3 linked regions of the Halorhodospira halochloris genome follow. The protein of the gene in region 1 interacts with the protein of each later gene in a pairwise test. Links are inferred from orthologs where the notes say so. Each region holds a gene or a part of one and is shown in the gene's direction. Other genes may lie near its edges. The genes, in order: HH1059_RS12130, ftsA and ftsZ.

Region 1 (8,235 bases):
CCAGCTCGGTACTGTTCTAGCTGCTTAGGGTTGTTAGCAATAACCTCATCGACCATCTCTTCAATCGCCGATGAATCGGTAACCTGTTTTAGTCCCTTAGCCTCAATGACCTCATCGGGTTCGCCCTCGCCTGCCCACATGGCCTCAAAAACATCCTTAGCTACGCGCCCCGAGACCGTTTCGTCTTCGATACGCGCCACCAAACGTCCCAGCATCTCTGGGGTGACTGGAGATTCAGTAAGGTCTAACCCATCTTTGTTCAAGTAAGCGAGCAGCTCGCTCATAACCCAATTAGCCGTCCTTTTTGCAAACCCCCCTGACTCGGTCACCGCTGACTCATAGAAGTCGGCCAACTCTCGGGTAGCGGTCAAGACCCCGGCATCGTAGGCAGGGAGTCCGTGCTCCTCGATGAACCGGTTACGCTTCTCATCGGGCAGTTCAGGCAGCGTCTCCCGGACTTCGGCTACCAGCTGTTCGCTCACTTCAACCGGGAGCAAATCGGGCTCCGGGAAGTAGCGATAATCGTTGGCCTCTTCCTTGGTGCGCATTGAGCGGGTAACGCCCTTGTCGACATCGAAAAGGCGAGTCTCTTGGACTACCTCACCCCCGCCTTCAATAACATCGATTTGGCGTTCCACTTCATATGCCAATGCCCGCTCGACAAAACGGAATGAATTGAGATTCTTTAACTCAGCGCGGGTACCAAACTCTTCCTGGCCACGCGGACGAACAGAGATATTGGCATCACAGCGGAATGAGCCTTCCTGCATGTTGCCATCACAGATTTCTAGGTAGCGGACCAAGGCATGGAGCTTCTTCATGTAAGCGGCAGCCTCCTGCGGCGAACGCAGGTCAGGCTCGGACACAATCTCCATTAGTGGTGTGCCGGCACGGTTTAGATCCACCCCGGTCATACCGTGAAAATCTTCGTGCAAAGACTTCCCGGCATCCTCTTCCAGATGAGCCCGGGTAATACCGATACGCTTGGTGCCGCCATCGTCGAGTTCTATATCTAGGCTGCCACCTTCAACCAGCGGCAAATCGTACTGAGAGATCTGATAGCCCTTGGGCAAATCAGGGTAAAAATAGTTTTTCCGGGCAAAGACCGAGCGGGGTGCTATATGTGCCCCTACCGCCAAACCAAACTTAATGGCCATGCGGACAACTTCGGCATTTAACACCGGCAGAACTCCTGGCATCCCAAGATCAACCGGACATGCCTGCCTGTTGGGTTCGGCGCCGTAAGCCGTAGAGGCGCCCGAAAAAATCTTACTTTTTGTGGCCAACTGGACGTGAATTTCAAGGCCGATGACGGTTTCCCACTGCATGGGCGATATAGCTCCAGTTTTTGTATGCTTAGATTACTCTTTCGTACGCACGAGACGTTAGGCGAAGCAGCTGCCGCCCAACGGCAACTGCTTACTCAAAGCCTTCGGGCACGAGTCTATGCCAATCAGTAAGCTGCTGATACTTATGGGCCACATTGAGCAAGCGAACTTCATCGAAGTGGCCACCAATTAGCTGCAACCCTACCGGTCGGCCGCGCGAGAAACCGGCTGGTATCGACATGCCAGGCAAGCCGGCAAGGTTAACTGCCAGGGTGTACATATCGGACAAATACATCTGAACCGGGTCGTCGCTTCGCTCGCCTATGTCAAAAGCGGGGGTCGGCGCAGTCGGTCCGGCGATGACATCCACCTTCTCCAATGCCTGGCTAAAGTCGTCTGCAACCAATCTACGTATCTGCTGCGCTTTACGGTAGTAAGCGTCGTAGTAGCCGGCCGATAGAGCATAGGTGCCTACCAGTATCCGCCTTTTTACCTCTTCACCGAACCCTTCTGCTCGGGTGCGCTTATAAAGATCTTCAAGCCCCTGAGGATCTGCGCAGCGGTGGCCGTATCGAACACCATCATATCGAGCAAGGTTAGAAGAGGCCTCGGCCGGGGCTATCACGTAGTAAGCAGGTAGGGCCAAATCCATATTCGGCAGGTCCACTTCTATTAACTCGGCCCCCTCTCCCTGCAAGACCTCAAGCGCCGCCTCTACCCGGGATCGCACATCGGCGTCCAGGCCGGTACCGAAAAACTGTGCCGGAACGCCTACCTTTACCCCCCTTATGGAACGGTTCAGCCCCTCGGTGTAATCGGGCACAACATGATCAACACTGGTCGAATCGCGCGGATCGAAACCTGCCATCGCACCTAGCATCAAGGCCAAATCCTCGGCAGTACGGGCAAACGCCCCACCCTGATCGAGACTAGAGGCAAAGGCGATCATGCCATAACGAGAAACCCGGCCATAAGTGGGCTTGAGCCCACAAACCCCGCTAAGCGCTGCTGGCTGGCGTATCGATCCCCCCGTATCAGTGCCCGTTGCCGCGGGAACCAGACGCGCGGCAACCGCGGCCGCTGAGCCTCCGGATGACCCGCCGGGTACTGCATCAAGATCCCAGGGGTTACGCACCGGGCCAAAATAACTGGTCTCGTTTGAGGAGCCCATGGCGAACTCATCCATATTCGCCTTGCCAAGCACAACCGCGCCAGCCTCAGCCAAGCGCTCTACAACCGTCGCGTTGTAGGGCGCTTCAAAATTGGCAAGCATCCGTGACCCGCAAGTTGTCGCGACACCTTCGGTACAAAAGATATCTTTGTGGACGATCGGCACCCCGGTCAGTGGACCGCAGTTGCCGGAGCGGATCCGCTCATCAGCCACTTCAGCGGCTTGTCGGGCACGCTCTGCAGTGATTGTAATCAAACTATTGATTTGCGGTTCAACCTGCTGGACTCGCTCGAGAAGCGCCTCGGTGAGTTCGCAACTCGTAACTTCCCCAGCTCGCAGGGCCGCAGAAATCTCAGCTACTGTCTTTCGGTGCATGGATTCTCGGATTCCGTTAGGAGTTATTCGACTACGCGCGGGACCAAATATAGACCGGCCTCAACCGCCGGCGCGCCGGACTGGTAATGCTCACGCCTATCATCCTCGGTTACCTCATCAGGGCGCAAACGCTGGGTGGCATCCAGAGGATGGGACATTGGCTCTACGCCTGTTGTATCGACCGAATTCATCTGCTCAACAAAGCCGAGAATCTCGGACAGGCTGCTAGCGTAGTCTGTGACATTGCGTTCCTCAATGCCTATACGGGCTAGATGGGCGATGACTTTGACCTCTTCAGCCTCAATCGCCATGACAATCTCCTCGGGGTGATAATTTGCGGGATATTATTTTCAGATGCAAATCTACCACAGCCCTTCTCTTGCCCAAACCCCTTTACACTGCTAGATTGGGCGACTTAAGGTTTTCTCTAGGGCTAGGGCATGTTCAAAGGAATAAGAGGACTCTTCTCGAACGATCTGTCAATAGATCTGGGCACGGCCAACACGCTTATCTATCTGCGGGGCCAAGGCATTGTGCTTAGCGAGCCCTCAGTGGTCGCAATCCAGCAGGATAGAGACGGCGGAAGCAAACGGATTGCTGCGGTAGGTGCTGAAGCAAAAGCGATGCTGGGCCGCACTCCCGGCAACATTCGTGCTATACGCCCGCTCAAAGACGGCGTCATAGCAGACTTCACCGTTACCGAGAAGATGCTGCAACATTTCATTAAGAAGGTGCACGAGGCACGCTTCTTTAAGCCCAGTCCGAGAGTCCTAGTCTGCGTGCCCTGTGGCTCGACCCAAGTGGAGCGGCGCGCTATTAGGGAATCGGCAGCAGGCGCCGGCGCCCGGGAGGTCCATCTTATAGAAGAGCCCATGGCCGCAGCTATCGGCGCCAACATGCCGGTAAGCGAAGCAAGTGGTTCCATGGTCGTGGACATCGGCGGCGGCACATCTGAGGTCGCGGTGTTATCGCTCAATGGCATTGTCTACTCTGCGTCTGTACGGCTCGGAGGCGATCGATTTGATGAGGCGATCGTCAATTACGTACGACGCAACTACGGTATACTCATTGGTGAATCGACCGCTGAGCGTATCAAACAAGAGATAGGCACGGCATTCCCAGATACCGAGGTACGCGAGATAGAAGTGCGCGGAAGGAATCTAGCCCAAGGCGTGCCGCGGAGCTTTTCACTGAACTCAAACGAGATCTTGGAGGCCCTTCAAGAACCCCTCTCAGGGATAGTTTCAGCATTGAAGACGGCCCTCGAGCAAACCCCTCCGGAACTTGGTGCTGATGTTGCCGAAAGGGGTATCGTGATAACTGGTGGCGGCGCTTTGTTGCGCAACCTTGAGCGCCTCTTTATGGAAGAGACGGGCTTGCCAGTGCTAGTAGCAGAGGAACCACTTACCTGCGTAGCCCGCGGCGGCGGTAGGGCCCTTGAGTTGATGGATGAACGCGGCGCTGACCTGTTTGTAAGCGAATAAAGTAAAAGTTTTTTGTGGTGACACTTCAACTCTGGGCAAGGTTGGAGTGGATTAAATAGCAAATCTTGAGTAACAACATACTGAGCACACAGAGGCTCGGGGAACTATCAAACCGTTATTTCTACAGCGACCGTCGGCCGCAACCAGGTTGTTCCTGCTAGCCACGGCGTCCGTTTTGTTGATGGCCTTAGACCACCGGGAACATCTTATAGAACCGGTAAGAGAGGCGATGTCGGGTATTGTCTACCCGTTGAGGATTGTTGTCGACGCTCCATTTGCTTTAGCGGATAGCGGCTCCAGATGGCTTACCACCCGGCAGTCGCTTTATGCCGAAAACCATCAACTACGCACCCAAAACCTCCAACATCAGGGGCGCCTGCAACGCATGGAAGCTCTCGAGAGAGAAAACCAACGGTTACGCCAACTCCTCGACTCATCGCAGCGCGTTGAGAGTGAAGCAGCCATAGCGGAACTGATCCGGGTAGACCTGGACCCTCACTCCCACCTAGTAGAGATAAACCGCGGCACAAATCACGGGGTATTCATCGGCCAACCGGTGATAGACGCGGACGGTGTCATTGGCCAGATTGATAGAGTAGGGCCTTTTTCCGCTACTGTCAGGCTAATATCTGACGCAAGTCATGCCATCCCGGTTGAGGTCAATCGCAACGGGTTGCGAACTGTCGCCCGCGGCAGCGGCGACACCCAGCAACTTGAACTAGCGAACATCCCCACGAATGCAGATATTCGCGAAGGGGATTTGTTAACGGCTTCCGGATTAGGCGACACCTTCCCCCGTGGCTATCCGGTCGCCTATGTCTCGCAGGTGGTCAGTGAGCCGGGCGAGCCATTTGCGCGAGTACTAGCAAGGCCTGCTGGAAACCTTGATAGGAGCCGCAAGTTGTTGCTGCTTGAGAGTCGCCAAGAAACCAATACCGAGGATAAAGCGAAAACCTCTGAGCAAGAGCAAGCTGAGGAGGTGAACAATTAGTGACCGGTTACAGGCCTAACAGCGGTGCAGGGATAATCCTGCTTAGCTTTATCCTTGCGTTGATGCTAACTATTTCACCGATTCCATGGGAGGATCGGCTACCAGACTGGTTCAGCGGGCTACGCCCAGAGTGGACCGCTCTCGTACTTTTGTATTGGAGCTTGGCTGTTCCAGAAAGAGTAGGAGTAGGCTGCGGGTGGCTAGCAGGACTCTTCCAGGACGCTTTACTAGGCACCCTACTTGGCCAACACGCATTGGCTTTTGCAGTCATTGCATATTTCGCTATACGTTTGCATAAACACCTCCGCATGGTCCCAGTCTGGCAACAATCGTTAGTGGTGCTCGGGCTGTTATTTCTCGTTCAAATATTACTATTCTGGATCAATGGGATAATTGGTAGACCGTCTCCCGACTGGCAGGTGTGGACTTCACCTATAATCGGGGCCTTCTTGTGGCTGGCACTCTTCCCTTTTATGCGTAACATACGCCGACGCTATAATATACAATGAGAAGATTGTCCCAGGTTATGGATTTGCCGAAAGATAGGCAATTTTCACTCGGGCCCTGCCCGAAAGCAACTAACAAAGTATGGATCTACTAGGGTGAGCGAAGCTTCACGCATTCCTGATCATCACCGCGATGCGCACATAACTCGCACCCGCATAATATTAGCGGGAACTGTCTGCTTAATAACGGTGTTGATAGTCTTATCCCAAATGGTGCGACTCCAAATAGTCGACCATCAGCACTACGCTACTCTCTCTCATGAAAACCGCATTAAGGTTACGCCTATTCCACCGACTAGAGGATTAATATACGATCGCAATGGACACGTGCTAGCAGAGAACCGCCCTTCATATCAGTTGACTTTAATTCCTGAGCGAGTTCCTGATCTCGAAAAAACCCTCGAGCAGATTTCTCAAATAGTCCATGTCAGTGATGCTCAAAAGGAGCGATTCAAAACTCAGCTGCAACGCTCACGTCGCTTCGAGGAGGTGCCTCTTCGATCTCAACTCGATGATGAAGAAGTAGCCAAACTGGCGGTACACCGGCACCGCTTTCCAGGCATGGAGGTGAATGCCCGCTTAGTCCGGCACTACCCCAACCCGAACCATTCGAGTCATGCTGTAGGACACGTCGGGCACATAACCCGCGAAGACTTAAGGCGCATTGATCAGTCCACTTATCGCGGTACTCACCATATTGGCAAGAGCGGTATTGAGCTCGCTTTTGAAGATACCTTGCGCGGTGAGGTTGGCTTTGAGCGTGTCGAAACCAATGCCTTAGGCAGAGTTATTCGCAGCATAGAGCGCACCCCCCCGAAGCCCGGTAACGATTTGATCTTAACTATAGATAGTAAGCTGCAGGAGGTTGCCGAGCGGGCCATAGGTGATGAAAGAGGAGCAGTCGTCGCCATAGAGCCGCAGAGCGGGGAGATATTGGCCCTAGCCAGTCAACCCAGCTATGACCCGAATAAGTTTGTCGAGGGCATGACACATCAACGTTTCCGTGAGCTCGAACGAACTGGCTGGCAGCCGCTTTACAATCGCGCTAGCCGCGGCACCTACTCACCGGCTTCGACTATAAAGCCTTTCGTCGGCCTCGCAGCACTTGAGCATGGAGTGATTGAAAAGGACACAGAAGTCAATTGCGATGGAGAATTCTTCCTGGAGGGGCGTGATCGACCCTACCGCTGCTGGCGAGAGACCGGTCACGGCGACATTAACTTCGGCCAGGCTCTAGCTGAGTCCTGTAATGTTTTTTTCTATGACACCTCCTTCAAGCTAGGCATCGACCGAATGTCAAAATTCTTGGAACAGTTCGGTTTTGGGGCGCAGACAACCTCAGACATCCCTGGCGAGCGACGCGGTGTTTTACCTTCCCGTGACTGGAAAAGGGGCGCCATCGGGCAGGGATGGTTTCACGGAGAGACGGTAATAACGGGCATTGGCCTAGGTTATTTTAATGCTACCCCCCTGCAGCTGGCTACGGCCACCGCCATCCTCGGCAATAGGGGCGAACTAATAACGCCACGACTGGTTAGAGGTGTAGCTGACGGCGCCAACAATGATCAGAACTCGGCAATTGAACTGGGCCAAGCCACGGAAACCACACCAACTCAACGCATAGATATTGATGACCCATCCCACTGGGAAGAGACTATCGAGGGCATGCGTCTTGCGATACAGCACTACCGCGGAACCGCCCGGCTGATCAACGAGAACTTAAACTACGACTTCGCTGGCAAGACTGGAACGGCGCAAATCACCGAAAGAGACGTCGATGACGACGAAGAGAGACCAGAACACCTGCGCAACCACGCGCTATTTATCGGCTTGGCCCCAGCAGACGACCCCCAAATAGCAATAGCGGTGGTCATTGAGCACGGCGGTAGTGGCGGTGCCGCAGCCGCACCAGTAGCACGAGCAGTTGTAGACTACTGGATGCTGCAAGATAAAACCTACCTCCAACAGCTAGAGCAGGGGCGGATAGATGCGAGCGAAGTTGAAGACGAAGAGGATTCTGAACTCGAGATAGCCCCATGAACACCTCTACCGCACTCCCCGATCACCGCGGCGTAAACGTCCGCCAGTCTTTTCTACAATCACGGCTCCATATTGATGGAACCATGGCTACAGCCCTGCTGGTACTCGCAGTATTTGGAGTGGCTGTGCTTTATAGCGCTTTTGGCGAAGACTGGGCCCAGACCCAGCAACAAGTTATTAGGGTCTCGCTCGGATTTTTGGCCCTCTTCGTCTTTGCTCAAATACCTCCGCGAACTTTGCGCCGTTGGGCACCATGGATTTTTGGCCTAGGGCTGGCCCTATTGTTAACTGTGATGATCAAGGGGGCAATCGGCCAAGGAGCTCAACGCTGGATAGAGAT
Region 2 (4,368 bases), 650 kb from region 1 along the record:
TAGGTGATGAGACCTGGGCCGCAATTGATAGGGTAGAGACAATTGATAAGCAGGGAGTTGTCCGGGTAAGGCGGAAGGATTCATTCGACATCGGTTATCGGCGAGTAGCTGGATGTGAAGGTGAGTTCTTCGTTGCCGCCACCTGGCGGCTCAGCAGCGGAGATCCGGAACTGCTGGCTAGCCGCATTAAAGAGATCATGCGTCGGCGCAAATTGACTCAACCGCTCGGTGAGCCAACTGCGGGATCGGTCTTCCGTAACCCGCCGGGAGACTCCGCCGGGCGCTTGATTGAAGCGGCGGGCTGTAAGGGGGCCAGCGTTGGCAGGGCAAGGGTCTCTGAGCGCCACGCTAACTTCATAGTTAACGAAGGCGGCAAAGCAGCGGATATCGAGGCGCTAATGGCTTGGGTCCGAGACAAGGTGGCGAGCGAGTTTGGCGTCTACCTTGAGCCCGAGGTGCATGTCGTCGGGGAGGCAACCTGATGAGCGGATTGAAGCTGCCATGCCCGGCGGATGTCGGCCCTGTAGCTGTGTTGATGGGTGGTGATTCCGCCGAACGGGAGATATCACTGCAAAGTGGTAAAGCAGTTCTCGCGGCGTTGCAGCGCCAGGGGTTTGCTGCCCAAGGCTTTGATCCGCGCGATGAGCAGATAGAAGCACTGCGCGATTACTCGTGCGCCTTCATAGTGTTGCATGGCCGGGGTGGAGAAGACGGTGTCATCCAGGGAGCCCTAGAGAGCCTTGGTGTGCCGTACACCGGCAGCGGTCTGCTCGGTTCTGCTTTGGCTATGGATAAATGGCGCTGCAAGCGGTTATGGCAGGGCTGCGCTCTGCCCAGCCCTGCGGGGCAGCTTATGGCAAGTGCTGATCAGCCTTGTCACATAGACTTGCCGGTAATAGTAAAGCCAGCCCATGAGGGGTCGAGCATCGGCATGACCAAGGTTGTCGATATCAATCAGCTCGCTCCGGCGTGGCATGAGGCGGCTAAGTACGATCAGCAGGTCCTTGTCGAGCAGTGGATCAATGGTACTGAATACACCGTCGCCCTACTCGGCGATAGGGCGCTGCCGTCGATCAGGCTGGAGACTTCACATGAGTTCTTCGATTTTACCGCCAAATACGAAGATCCAACCACCGGCCACTTTTGTCCCAGTGGGCTAGATGAAGAGGCCGAGCATGAGTTGGGCGAGATGTGCCAGAAAGCATTTGCAGCACTCGGTTGTAATGGCTGGGGTAGGGTCGACGTCTTGCGTGATGATGACGGTAAGTGGTGGTTGCTTGAGGTTAATACCATTCCAGGAATGACCGATCACTCTCTAGTTCCGATTGCTGCCGCTCAGGCGGGTATCGGTTTTGATGAGTTGGTGGTGGCCATCCTCGGGGAGGCCTTATGAGTTCAGGTGCTGATTGGACGGATTTGCTCGGTAAACAGAAGCAGCAGCGTAAGTCCCACTCTCGGGGGCAGTCGCGCAAGCGTGTACCTGCTGGTCAGTCGGCAGAGCGAGAGGGCGGTCCGGCAGGATTTTTTGGCGTTGGCAGTGGTTGGTTGGGGCCCATATTTTTGGCTGTCTTGCTGATTGCTGGTGTATATGCGGTGGCCTGGATGATTAACGAGGGCAGAATTTTACCGCTGGAGAGGGTCGCTATGGCCGAAGCCCCGGAGAAGGTTACTGGCGAGCAGTTGCGTGGCTCACTGGCGGGCCGCTTGCATCCAAGTCTGCTGGGTGTCGACACGGTAGCTATTCGTGACTCCCTGGAGCGTCTGCCCTGGGTTGAAGAGGCGCAGGTAAGGCGCGACTGGCCGGCCACCTTAAAGCTTCATATCCAAGAGCGCCAAGCCTTGGGTATTTGGAATGAGCAGGCTCTGCTCGATTACTCCGGCGCGGTTTTTAGTCCTGCTGAAGAGACCTATCCGGAGCAATTGCCACGCTTAACCGGTCCTGAGAGCAGGGCCCAGGATGTAGCCAGGAACTTCAAGGATATGCGGCCGCTGTTTGAAGAACATGGCATGGATCTGCAAGCGTTGAGCCTTTCTGCGCGAGGGGCGTGGGCGGCTCATCTCGATGACGGGGTTAAGGTTGCCCTGGGCAGGCAGGAGCCGATGCAAAGGGCGTCACGTTTTGTAGCCGTTGTGCCAGAGCTTCAGGCACGCAAAGACGGGCGCATGAAGCGGGTGGACTTGCGCTATCCCAATGGTTTTGCGGTGGCCTGGGCCGCTGCGGAAGAATCAGACTGAGCTCGGAGCTAAACATGGTCAGGAAAACAGAAGACAACCTCCTGGTAGGGCTCGATATAGGCACTTCAAAAGTAGTAGCCATAGTCGGTGAGACAAAAGATGATGGCTCTATTGAGGTGATAGGCGTGGGGAGCCACCCATCGCATGGCCTGAAAAAGGGGGTAGTAGTAAATATAGACTCCACTGTGCAATCAATTCAGCGTGCAGTGGAAGAGGCAGAGCTGATGGCTGGGTGTGAGATCCATTCGGTCTTCGTGGGCATCTCCGGTAGCCATATTCGTAGCCTCAACTCGCACGGCATGGTGGCAATACGTGATAAGGAAGTTCGTCACGCTGATCTGGAGCGTGTTCTTGATGGCGCTAAGGCGGTGGCCATACCGGCAGATCAGCAGATTATCCACGTTATCCCGCAGGAATTTGTCATCGACAGTCAGGAGGGGATCCGTGAGCCGCTCGGTATGTCCGGTGTCCGCCTGGAGGCGCGCGTTCACATGGTTACTGGCGCGGTTTCAGCTGCTGAGAATATCACCAAGTGTGTGCATCGCTGTGCGCTGGAGGTGGACGACATAGTCTTGCAACAGTTAGCGGCTAGCCACGCGGTGCTAAGTGACGATGAGAAGGAGCTAGGTGTTTGCCTGGTAGATATCGGCGGCGGTACGACCGATATCGCTATCTTTACTGGCGGAGCTATCCGCCACACTGCGGTTATCCCTATAGCGGGCCATCAGGTTACCAACGACATAGCGGTGGCGCTGCGGACTCCTACCCATCATGCCGAGGATATCAAGGTCAAATACGCCTGCGCGCTGTCCCAGCTCGCCAACCCGGAAGAGAGCATCGAGGTGCCTTCCGTCGGCGATCGGCCACCGCGGCGTTTATCGCGGCAATCTTTGGCCTCGGTAGTAGAGCCGCGCTACGAAGAGCTGCTAGCCCTCGTGCAGGCGGAACTGCGCAAGAGCGGCTTCGAAGACCTGATCCCTGCGGGCATAGTGCTGACCGGTGGCAGTTCGAAAATGGAAGGGGTAAGCGATTTGGCCGAAGAGGTCTTCCATTTGCCGGTACGTATCGGCGTGCCCAAGCATGTAACCGGTCTCTCCGACGTGGTGCGCAACCCCGTTTACTCAACAGGAGTGGGGTTACTTGCGTTCGGGGCGCGTAATCGCGGGTCAGAGATATCCCAGCTATTTTCCAGCGAGGCAACAGGCAGTGCGTTATGGGGTCGGATGAAGAGCTGGTTTAAAGGCAATTTATAGCGGGCAGCCAAGAACAGACATATTGAAATTTGAAAAATTCTATATATACGTTAAGATTGAGGAGAAGCAACCATGTTTGAACTGATGGATACAGAGAATCAAAATGCGGTAATCAAGGTCATAGGCGTAGGTGGTGGCGGCGGCAACGCTGTTCAGCACATGGTCACGGCGGATATCAGTGGAGTCGATTTCATCTACGCCAATACCGATGCCCAAGCCCTTGCCAACACCTCGGCGGGTTCAACCGTGCAGCTCGGTTCGGGGATAACCAAGGGGTTAGGAGCAGGTGCCGATCCGCAGACTGGCCGAGATGCGGCAGAAGAGTCGCGTGGCCGTATCCAGGAGGTAATGCAAGGGGGTGATATGGTCTTTATTACCGCCGGAATGGGTGGCGGTACTGGCACAGGGGCCGCTCCGGTAGTGGCCGAAGTGGCTCGCGAAATGGGCGTTTTGGCAGTGGCTGTGGTGACCAAGCCGTTCCCCTTTGAGGGCGGTAAACGCATGAGCATTGCCGAGGAGGGCATCAAAGAGCTGGAGCAGAATGTCGACTCACTTATAACCATTCCGAATGAGCGCCTGCTGCCGGTATTGGGTAAAAATCTGACCCTGCTGGATGCCTTCAAGTCGGCCAATGATGTGCTACTTGGTGCGGTTAGGGGGATTGCTGAGCTAATAACCCGGCCCGGCCTCATTAATGTTGACTTCGCCGACGTGCGCACAGTAATGACCCAGATGGGTATGGCGGTAATGGGCAACGGTGTGGCCTCGGGTGAAGGCCGTGCACGAGAAGCGGCGGATCGGGCCATCGCTTGTCCGCTCTTGGAAGACTTCAACCTAGCCGGCGCCAACGGCATTCTGGTCAATGTAACCGGCGGCTATA
Region 3 (7,119 bases), 650 kb from region 1 along the record:
GGAGGGGATCCGTGAGCCGCTCGGTATGTCCGGTGTCCGCCTGGAGGCGCGCGTTCACATGGTTACTGGCGCGGTTTCAGCTGCTGAGAATATCACCAAGTGTGTGCATCGCTGTGCGCTGGAGGTGGACGACATAGTCTTGCAACAGTTAGCGGCTAGCCACGCGGTGCTAAGTGACGATGAGAAGGAGCTAGGTGTTTGCCTGGTAGATATCGGCGGCGGTACGACCGATATCGCTATCTTTACTGGCGGAGCTATCCGCCACACTGCGGTTATCCCTATAGCGGGCCATCAGGTTACCAACGACATAGCGGTGGCGCTGCGGACTCCTACCCATCATGCCGAGGATATCAAGGTCAAATACGCCTGCGCGCTGTCCCAGCTCGCCAACCCGGAAGAGAGCATCGAGGTGCCTTCCGTCGGCGATCGGCCACCGCGGCGTTTATCGCGGCAATCTTTGGCCTCGGTAGTAGAGCCGCGCTACGAAGAGCTGCTAGCCCTCGTGCAGGCGGAACTGCGCAAGAGCGGCTTCGAAGACCTGATCCCTGCGGGCATAGTGCTGACCGGTGGCAGTTCGAAAATGGAAGGGGTAAGCGATTTGGCCGAAGAGGTCTTCCATTTGCCGGTACGTATCGGCGTGCCCAAGCATGTAACCGGTCTCTCCGACGTGGTGCGCAACCCCGTTTACTCAACAGGAGTGGGGTTACTTGCGTTCGGGGCGCGTAATCGCGGGTCAGAGATATCCCAGCTATTTTCCAGCGAGGCAACAGGCAGTGCGTTATGGGGTCGGATGAAGAGCTGGTTTAAAGGCAATTTATAGCGGGCAGCCAAGAACAGACATATTGAAATTTGAAAAATTCTATATATACGTTAAGATTGAGGAGAAGCAACCATGTTTGAACTGATGGATACAGAGAATCAAAATGCGGTAATCAAGGTCATAGGCGTAGGTGGTGGCGGCGGCAACGCTGTTCAGCACATGGTCACGGCGGATATCAGTGGAGTCGATTTCATCTACGCCAATACCGATGCCCAAGCCCTTGCCAACACCTCGGCGGGTTCAACCGTGCAGCTCGGTTCGGGGATAACCAAGGGGTTAGGAGCAGGTGCCGATCCGCAGACTGGCCGAGATGCGGCAGAAGAGTCGCGTGGCCGTATCCAGGAGGTAATGCAAGGGGGTGATATGGTCTTTATTACCGCCGGAATGGGTGGCGGTACTGGCACAGGGGCCGCTCCGGTAGTGGCCGAAGTGGCTCGCGAAATGGGCGTTTTGGCAGTGGCTGTGGTGACCAAGCCGTTCCCCTTTGAGGGCGGTAAACGCATGAGCATTGCCGAGGAGGGCATCAAAGAGCTGGAGCAGAATGTCGACTCACTTATAACCATTCCGAATGAGCGCCTGCTGCCGGTATTGGGTAAAAATCTGACCCTGCTGGATGCCTTCAAGTCGGCCAATGATGTGCTACTTGGTGCGGTTAGGGGGATTGCTGAGCTAATAACCCGGCCCGGCCTCATTAATGTTGACTTCGCCGACGTGCGCACAGTAATGACCCAGATGGGTATGGCGGTAATGGGCAACGGTGTGGCCTCGGGTGAAGGCCGTGCACGAGAAGCGGCGGATCGGGCCATCGCTTGTCCGCTCTTGGAAGACTTCAACCTAGCCGGCGCCAACGGCATTCTGGTCAATGTAACCGGCGGCTATAACCTCTCGATCGGCGAATTTGATGAGGTCGGTAATGCCGTACGGGAATATGCTGCAGATGAGGCAACGGTTGTTGTCGGTGCTGTGATCGACCCCGAACTCGAAAACGAGCTGCGGGTAACGGTCGTCGCGACCGGCCTCGGCAGTGTGCCGCGGACGGTTGCCGAACCGGCGGCGAGGGATGCGTCCTCTACTCGTAAGCCGAGTGGTGAGGTTGATTACGCTCAGCTTGACCGCCCAACCGTCATAAGGCAGAAGGCTGCCAATGAAAAAGGAACCGACGCTGATCCCGAAAGCGATATGGAATATCTTGATATTCCAGCATTTTTGCGTCGCCAAGCGGATTGAGAGAAGAAAATTGTGCAATGCAGTATACATTTGAGGTAATTTTACACTAAAATTACAAAGCCTCTTGCCGATAAGCATAATGAGGCGGGTTCCGCCCGGTAAATCCGGACGGGGCTAGTTGCCCCGCTAGCGGCGGGGCTGATCTTGCAACATGAGCGGGGGGCCTAGCAGGCATGATGCGACAACGTACACTCAAAAACAGCATACGTGCGACCGGTGTGGGACTGCATACAGGTGAGAAAGTTTATCTCGTCCTGCGTCCGGCGCCGGCCAATACGGGCATAGTGTTTCGCCGCACCGACCTCGACTTTGAGGTGAGGGCGACTGCAGCAGCAGTGGGTGATACACGGTTGTCGACATGCCTGGTCCAGGACGGGGTAAGGATCGCCACCGTCGAGCACCTGCTCTCCGCACTCGCCGGCTTAGGCATCGATAACTGCTATGTCGATCTCTCCGCTGCGGAAGTGCCTATCATGGACGGCAGCGCGGCTCCTTTCGTCTTCCTGATCCGTTCAGCAGGGTTGAAGGAGCAGGATGCCCCTAAGCGTTTCGTGCGCATCCTCGAGCCTGTGCAGGTGGTGGATGGCGATAAGTGGGTCGCCTTCGAGCCCTTTGAGGGCTTTAAGGTCAGTTTCACTATCGACTTCGACCACCCGGTCTTCCTCAGGGAGTTTGCTCGGGCGGTAGTCGATTTCTCTTCAACATCCTTCGTCAAAGAGGTTAGCAGGGCACGGACCTTTGGTTTCATGAAGGAGATCGAGGCACTGCGTGCCTCACGTCTGGCCCTGGGCGGTAGTCTTGATAACGCCATAGTGGTTGATGAATATCGAGTGCTCAACGAGGACGGTTTGCGCTATCGCGATGAATTCGTCAAGCACAAGATCCTCGATGCGATAGGCGACCTCTACCTCCTTGGCAGCAGCCTAATCGGTTCTTTCCACGGCCACAAATCCGGGCATGCTCTCAACAATCGCTTGCTGCGCAAGCTGCTGGAAAATCAGCACGCCTGGGAAGAGATCACCTTTGAGGATGTCTCAGAACTGCCAATAGCCTACGATAAGCCGCTCCTCGCCTGAGATGGGGCGGTGCAAGAGCTTTGCTAGCCGAGTATTTCCTGCCTATCCTGGTTAGCACTGCTCATGGAGCCTTGCGGTGCCCGGCGCGCAGCGGGTAAGCTGACGGCTTTTGAGTCAAGCAAGGATCCATGTTCAAAATCCAGCCTCAAGCGTTTCTATTCGACCTAGATGGGACGCTAGTAGATAGCGCCCCAGACTTGTGTTTTGCAGTCAATTCTATGCTCCGTGAGCGCGGCTCCGATCCTGTTGAGTTGGCTGCGCTGCGCAACTGGGTCGGCAATGGTGCTAGACGCCTGATAGCGCGTGCGCTGACCGCAACGATGGATGATGACCCCCCGGCCCAGGAGTGGGACTCTGCCCTGGAGCGCTTCTATGAGCTTTATGCTGAGCGTCTCTATGTTGATAGTCAGCCCTACCCAGGGGCCATAGAGGCGGTTCGGGCGTTACATGGCATGGGCGTGGCAGTAGCGGTGGTGACCAACAAGCCGTACCGTTTCGCCCAGCCTATCATTGAGCATATGGGCTTAGGCCAAGCGATCAAGGTAGTTGTCGGAGGTGATTGCGCCCCAGCCCGCAAGCCTGATCCGCAACCTCTCCATCTGGCTGCAAGCAGGTTAGGCGTAGACATCGACCAAACGGTTATGGTCGGTGATTCGGCCACTGATGTGGCTGCAGCACGCGCGGCGGGTGTGCCAGTGATTTGTGTTTCCTACGGCTATCGGCGCGGGATTGCAGTAGAGCAGCTCGGTGCGGATATGGTGCTGGATAACCTGCGCGAGTTGCCGGAACTGATGCGGGAGGCGGTCTGAGGAGATGAAAGAGAACGAATTTAATAGCCTGGCCGAGGCGGGCTACACTCGCATACCGCTGATTCGGGAAGTACTAGCTGATTTCGAGACGCCATTATCAACCTATTTGAAGCTGGCTAGCGGTCCGCGTTCATTCCTGCTCGAGTCTGTCGAGGGGGGAGAGAAATGGGGGCGCTATTCGATAATTGGCCTGCCTGCTCGTAACGAAGTTTGTGTCTATGGCCGCCAAATCGAGTTGCGCCGTGATGGTGAGCTTATTGAGCAAACCGAGGCAGCCGATCCGCTCGCCTGGATCGAGGAATTACAGTATCGGCATCGTGCCGCTCCGCCCTCCGGATTTCCGCAAATGCCCCGCTTCCTTGGCGGGTTGGTGGGTTACTTTGGTTACGATACGGTTCGCTATGTCGAGCCGCGGCTAGCCAACTCGCAGCCCCCTGATGAGCTGGGTCTACCGGATATATACCTGGTTGAGGCCGATGAGGTGGTCGTATTCGACAACCTTGCTGGACGCCTCTATCTGGTCGTACATTGCGATCCCCGCCAAGAGGCTGCGTACGAGTCAGCACTTGGGCGCCTTGAGGAGTTATCCCACCAGCTTGATAAGCCGCTCCCGCGCCAGCGCAAACAGGCTCAAGGCCATGGCGGCACGACACGCAGCGAAGCGCAGTCGAATTTTACTGAGCTCGGTTACGAACAGGCGGTCGAGAAGATTCGCGACTATATTGCCGCTGGTGATGTGATGCAGGTAGTGCCCTCGCAGCGTATCTCCAAACCCTTTCACGCCGAGCCGCTAGATCTTTACCGTGCCCTGCGCTGCACCAATCCATCGCCTTATATGTATTTTCTCGATTGCGGCAATTTTCAGATTGTCGGCTCATCCCCGGAGATATTAGTGCGCCTGGAAGAGGGTGAAGTCACGGTCCGGCCCATCGCCGGTACCCGCAAGCGGGGGGCGACCGAGCAGCGCGACCGTGAACTCGAGGAGGAACTGGTCTCCGACCCTAAAGAGATAGCCGAGCACGTAATGCTTATCGACCTAGGGCGTAATGATGTTGGCCGTGTTGCCGAAACCGGGACCGTACGCCTGACCGAACGGATGGTGGTGGAGCGTTACTCGCAGGTTATGCATATCGTATCCAATGTTGTCGGCCGGTTACGACCTGGGCTGGGGGCGATGGATGTCCTGCGCGCCACCTTCCCGGCTGGCACTGTCAGCGGGGCGCCCAAGATTCGGGCCATGGAGATCATCGACGAGGTCGAGCCGGCCAAGCGCGGGGTCTATGCTGGTGCAGTGGGTTATCTCTCCTGGTCGGGCAACATGGACACTGCAATTGCCATTCGTACTGCGCTAGTCAAGGATGAGCGCGTATATGTTCAGGCCGGCGGTGGGGTGGTAATCGACTCCCTCGCCGAACTCGAATGGAAGGAGACCCTGAACAAAGGTAGGGCGCTGATGCGGGCCGTTGAAATGGCCGAGGAAGGTCTATGATCCTGATGATAGACAATTACGACTCGTTCACCTGGAACTTGGTGCAGTATCTAGGTGAGTTAGGGGCACGGGTCGAGGTGGTGCGTAACGATGAAGTCAATGTTAGCGAGGTTCGTCGTCTGCGCCCGGAGCGCATAGTAATATCACCCGGGCCTTGCACCCCTAACGAGGCCGGCGTCTCGCTGGAGCTGGTTCACGAGATGGCCGCCGAGGTGCCGATCTTGGGGGTTTGTCTCGGCCATCAAACCATTGGCCAGGTCTTCGGCGGTAAGGTAGTGCGAGCCCGCCAGGTAATGCACGGCAAGACCTCACCGGTGCGTCACCGCGGTCAAGGAGTCTTTCGCGGGCTGCCTGAGCCATTGGAAGCGACACGCTACCACTCCTTGGTGGTGGAGCGTGATACGCTGCCGGAAGTACTAGAGGTGACGGCCTGGACCGAAGGCCCTCAAGGTTCGATAGACGAGATTATGGGCGTGCGCCATCGCGAGCTGCCGGTCGAAGGCGTGCAGTTCCATCCTGAGTCGATATTGACCGCTAATGGCCATGAGCTACTGGCCAACTTCCTCAACAAAGGGTTCTAGCTATGGACATGCAATCCGCTATTCGCCGCGTAACCGAAAGGCAGGATCTGAGCAGTGCCGAGATGACAGAGGTAATGGGCACTATCATGAGCGGCGGGGCAACGCCGGCACAGATCGGCGGCTTTCTCATCGGCTTGCGCATGAAGGGTGAGACCGTAGCCGAGATAGCTGCGGCGGCGGCGGTTATGCGCGAGCTTGCCGAGCGAGTAGAGGTTGGTTTAGAGGGCGTTCTCGATACATGCGGGACCGGCGGTGATGCTAGCGGTACCTTGAATGTGTCGACTGCCGCTGCCTTTGTCGCCGCGGCGGCGGGTGTGCCGGTTGCCAAGCACGGCAATCGTTCGGTCTCCGGGCGCAGCGGCAGCGCCGATGTTCTCGAGGCGGCCGGAGCCAGCCTGGATCTCGATTGTGCTGCCCTGTCACGCTGCATTGAGCAGGTCGGCGTGGCCTTTATGTTCGCCCCTCTCCACCACGGGGCGATGAAGCACGCTGTGGGGCCGCGCCGGGAGATGGGGGTCAGAACCCTGTTTAACGTCCTCGGGCCACTGACCAATCCGGCCGGTGCGCGGCGTCAGCTGCTCGGCGTCTATGCCCCGCAGTGGGTGCGACCGATTGCCGAAGTGCTGCGTGAGCTGGGCAGTGAAAGGGTCTTGGTGGTTCATGCAGAAGATGGCTTGGATGAGCTGAGCATAGCCTCGCCGAGTCTTGTTGCCGAGCTCGTCGACGGCGATATTCGTGAATATAAGATTACCCCGCAAGAGCTGGGGATACGTGAGGCTCCGCTCAGTGAAGTCCAGGTTGCCGGCGCCGAGGATAGTCTGCGGCTAATCACCTCCGCCTTCTCAGGTGAGAGTAGCGCGGCAGCTGAACTAATCGCCCTAAATTCAGGTGCAGCCATATATGCCGCCGGGGGAGTCGACAGTTTGCAGGCTGGGGTTGATCACGCCAAAGATCTGATGGGTTCTGGTGCGGCTGCCGCAAAACTGCACAGCTTTGTGGAAAAAACCCGGGAGTTGGCTGGATGAGTGATGAGTTGTCGGCAACGCCGGATATCCTGCGGCGGATTCTGCGCCGTAAGGCCGAGGAAGTAATTGAGCGGGCCGAGCGACGTTCGCTG

What was found.
Region 2: the proteins of HH1059_RS12130 (region 1) and ftsA interact in binary tests that used the Escherichia coli proteins (3 or more experiments, as listed by UniProt). The link is inferred for Halorhodospira halochloris from one-to-one orthologs.
Region 3: the proteins of HH1059_RS12130 (region 1) and ftsZ interact in binary tests that used the Escherichia coli proteins (3 or more experiments, as listed by UniProt). The link is inferred for Halorhodospira halochloris from one-to-one orthologs.

The regions. Positions count from the first base shown.
Region 1 is NZ_AP017372.2:2,635,990-2,644,224, forward strand. What follows is about bases 2,392-5,336. They hold HH1059_RS12130 (rod shape-determining protein), read left to right. Parts: upstream 2,392-3,314; coding sequence 3,315-4,358; downstream 4,359-5,336. Other genes in these bases: gatA (Asp-tRNA(Asn)/Glu-tRNA(Gln) amidotransferase subunit GatA), read right to left, coding at 2,392-2,874; gatC (Asp-tRNA(Asn)/Glu-tRNA(Gln) amidotransferase subunit GatC), read right to left, coding at 2,898-3,185; mreC (rod shape-determining protein MreC), read left to right, coding at 4,465-5,336. In the rest of the region: Asp-tRNA(Asn)/Glu-tRNA(Gln) amidotransferase subunit GatB, read right to left, coding at 1-1,328; more of gatA, read right to left, coding at 1,420-2,391; more of mreC, read left to right, coding at 5,337-5,349; rod shape-determining protein MreD, read left to right, coding at 5,349-5,858; mrdA (penicillin-binding protein 2), read left to right, coding at 5,952-7,895; rod shape-determining protein RodA, read left to right, coding at 7,892-8,235. UniProt on the Escherichia coli protein: Forms membrane-associated dynamic filaments that are essential for cell shape determination. Acts by regulating cell wall synthesis and cell elongation, and thus cell shape.
Region 2 is NZ_AP017372.2:1,989,430-1,993,797, reverse strand. The notes cover bases 1,445-4,368. They hold ftsA (cell division protein FtsA), read left to right. Parts: upstream 1,445-2,249; coding sequence 2,250-3,488; downstream 3,489-4,368. Other genes in these bases: ftsZ (cell division protein FtsZ), read left to right, coding at 3,561-4,368; HH1059_RS09100 (cell division protein FtsQ/DivIB), read left to right, coding at 1,445-2,235. Also shown: murB (UDP-N-acetylmuramate dehydrogenase), read left to right, coding at 1-482; HH1059_RS09105 (D-alanine--D-alanine ligase), read left to right, coding at 482-1,393; more of HH1059_RS09100, read left to right, coding at 1,390-1,444. UniProt on the Escherichia coli protein: Essential cell division protein that assists in the assembly of the Z ring. May serve as the principal membrane anchor for the Z ring.
Region 3 is NZ_AP017372.2:1,984,011-1,991,129, reverse strand. What follows is about bases 1-2,969. They hold ftsZ (cell division protein FtsZ), read left to right. Parts: upstream 1-892; coding sequence 893-2,047; downstream 2,048-2,969. Other genes in these bases: lpxC (UDP-3-O-acyl-N-acetylglucosamine deacetylase), read left to right, coding at 2,221-2,969; ftsA (cell division protein FtsA), read left to right, coding at 1-820. Outside these bases: more of lpxC, read left to right, coding at 2,970-3,123; HH1059_RS09080 (phosphoglycolate phosphatase), read left to right, coding at 3,252-3,932; trpE (anthranilate synthase component I), read left to right, coding at 3,937-5,421; HH1059_RS09070 (anthranilate synthase component II), read left to right, coding at 5,418-6,002; trpD (anthranilate phosphoribosyltransferase), read left to right, coding at 6,005-7,027; indole-3-glycerol phosphate synthase TrpC, read left to right, coding at 7,024-7,119. UniProt on the Escherichia coli protein: Essential cell division protein that forms a contractile ring structure (Z ring) at the future cell division site. The regulation of the ring assembly controls the timing and the location of cell division.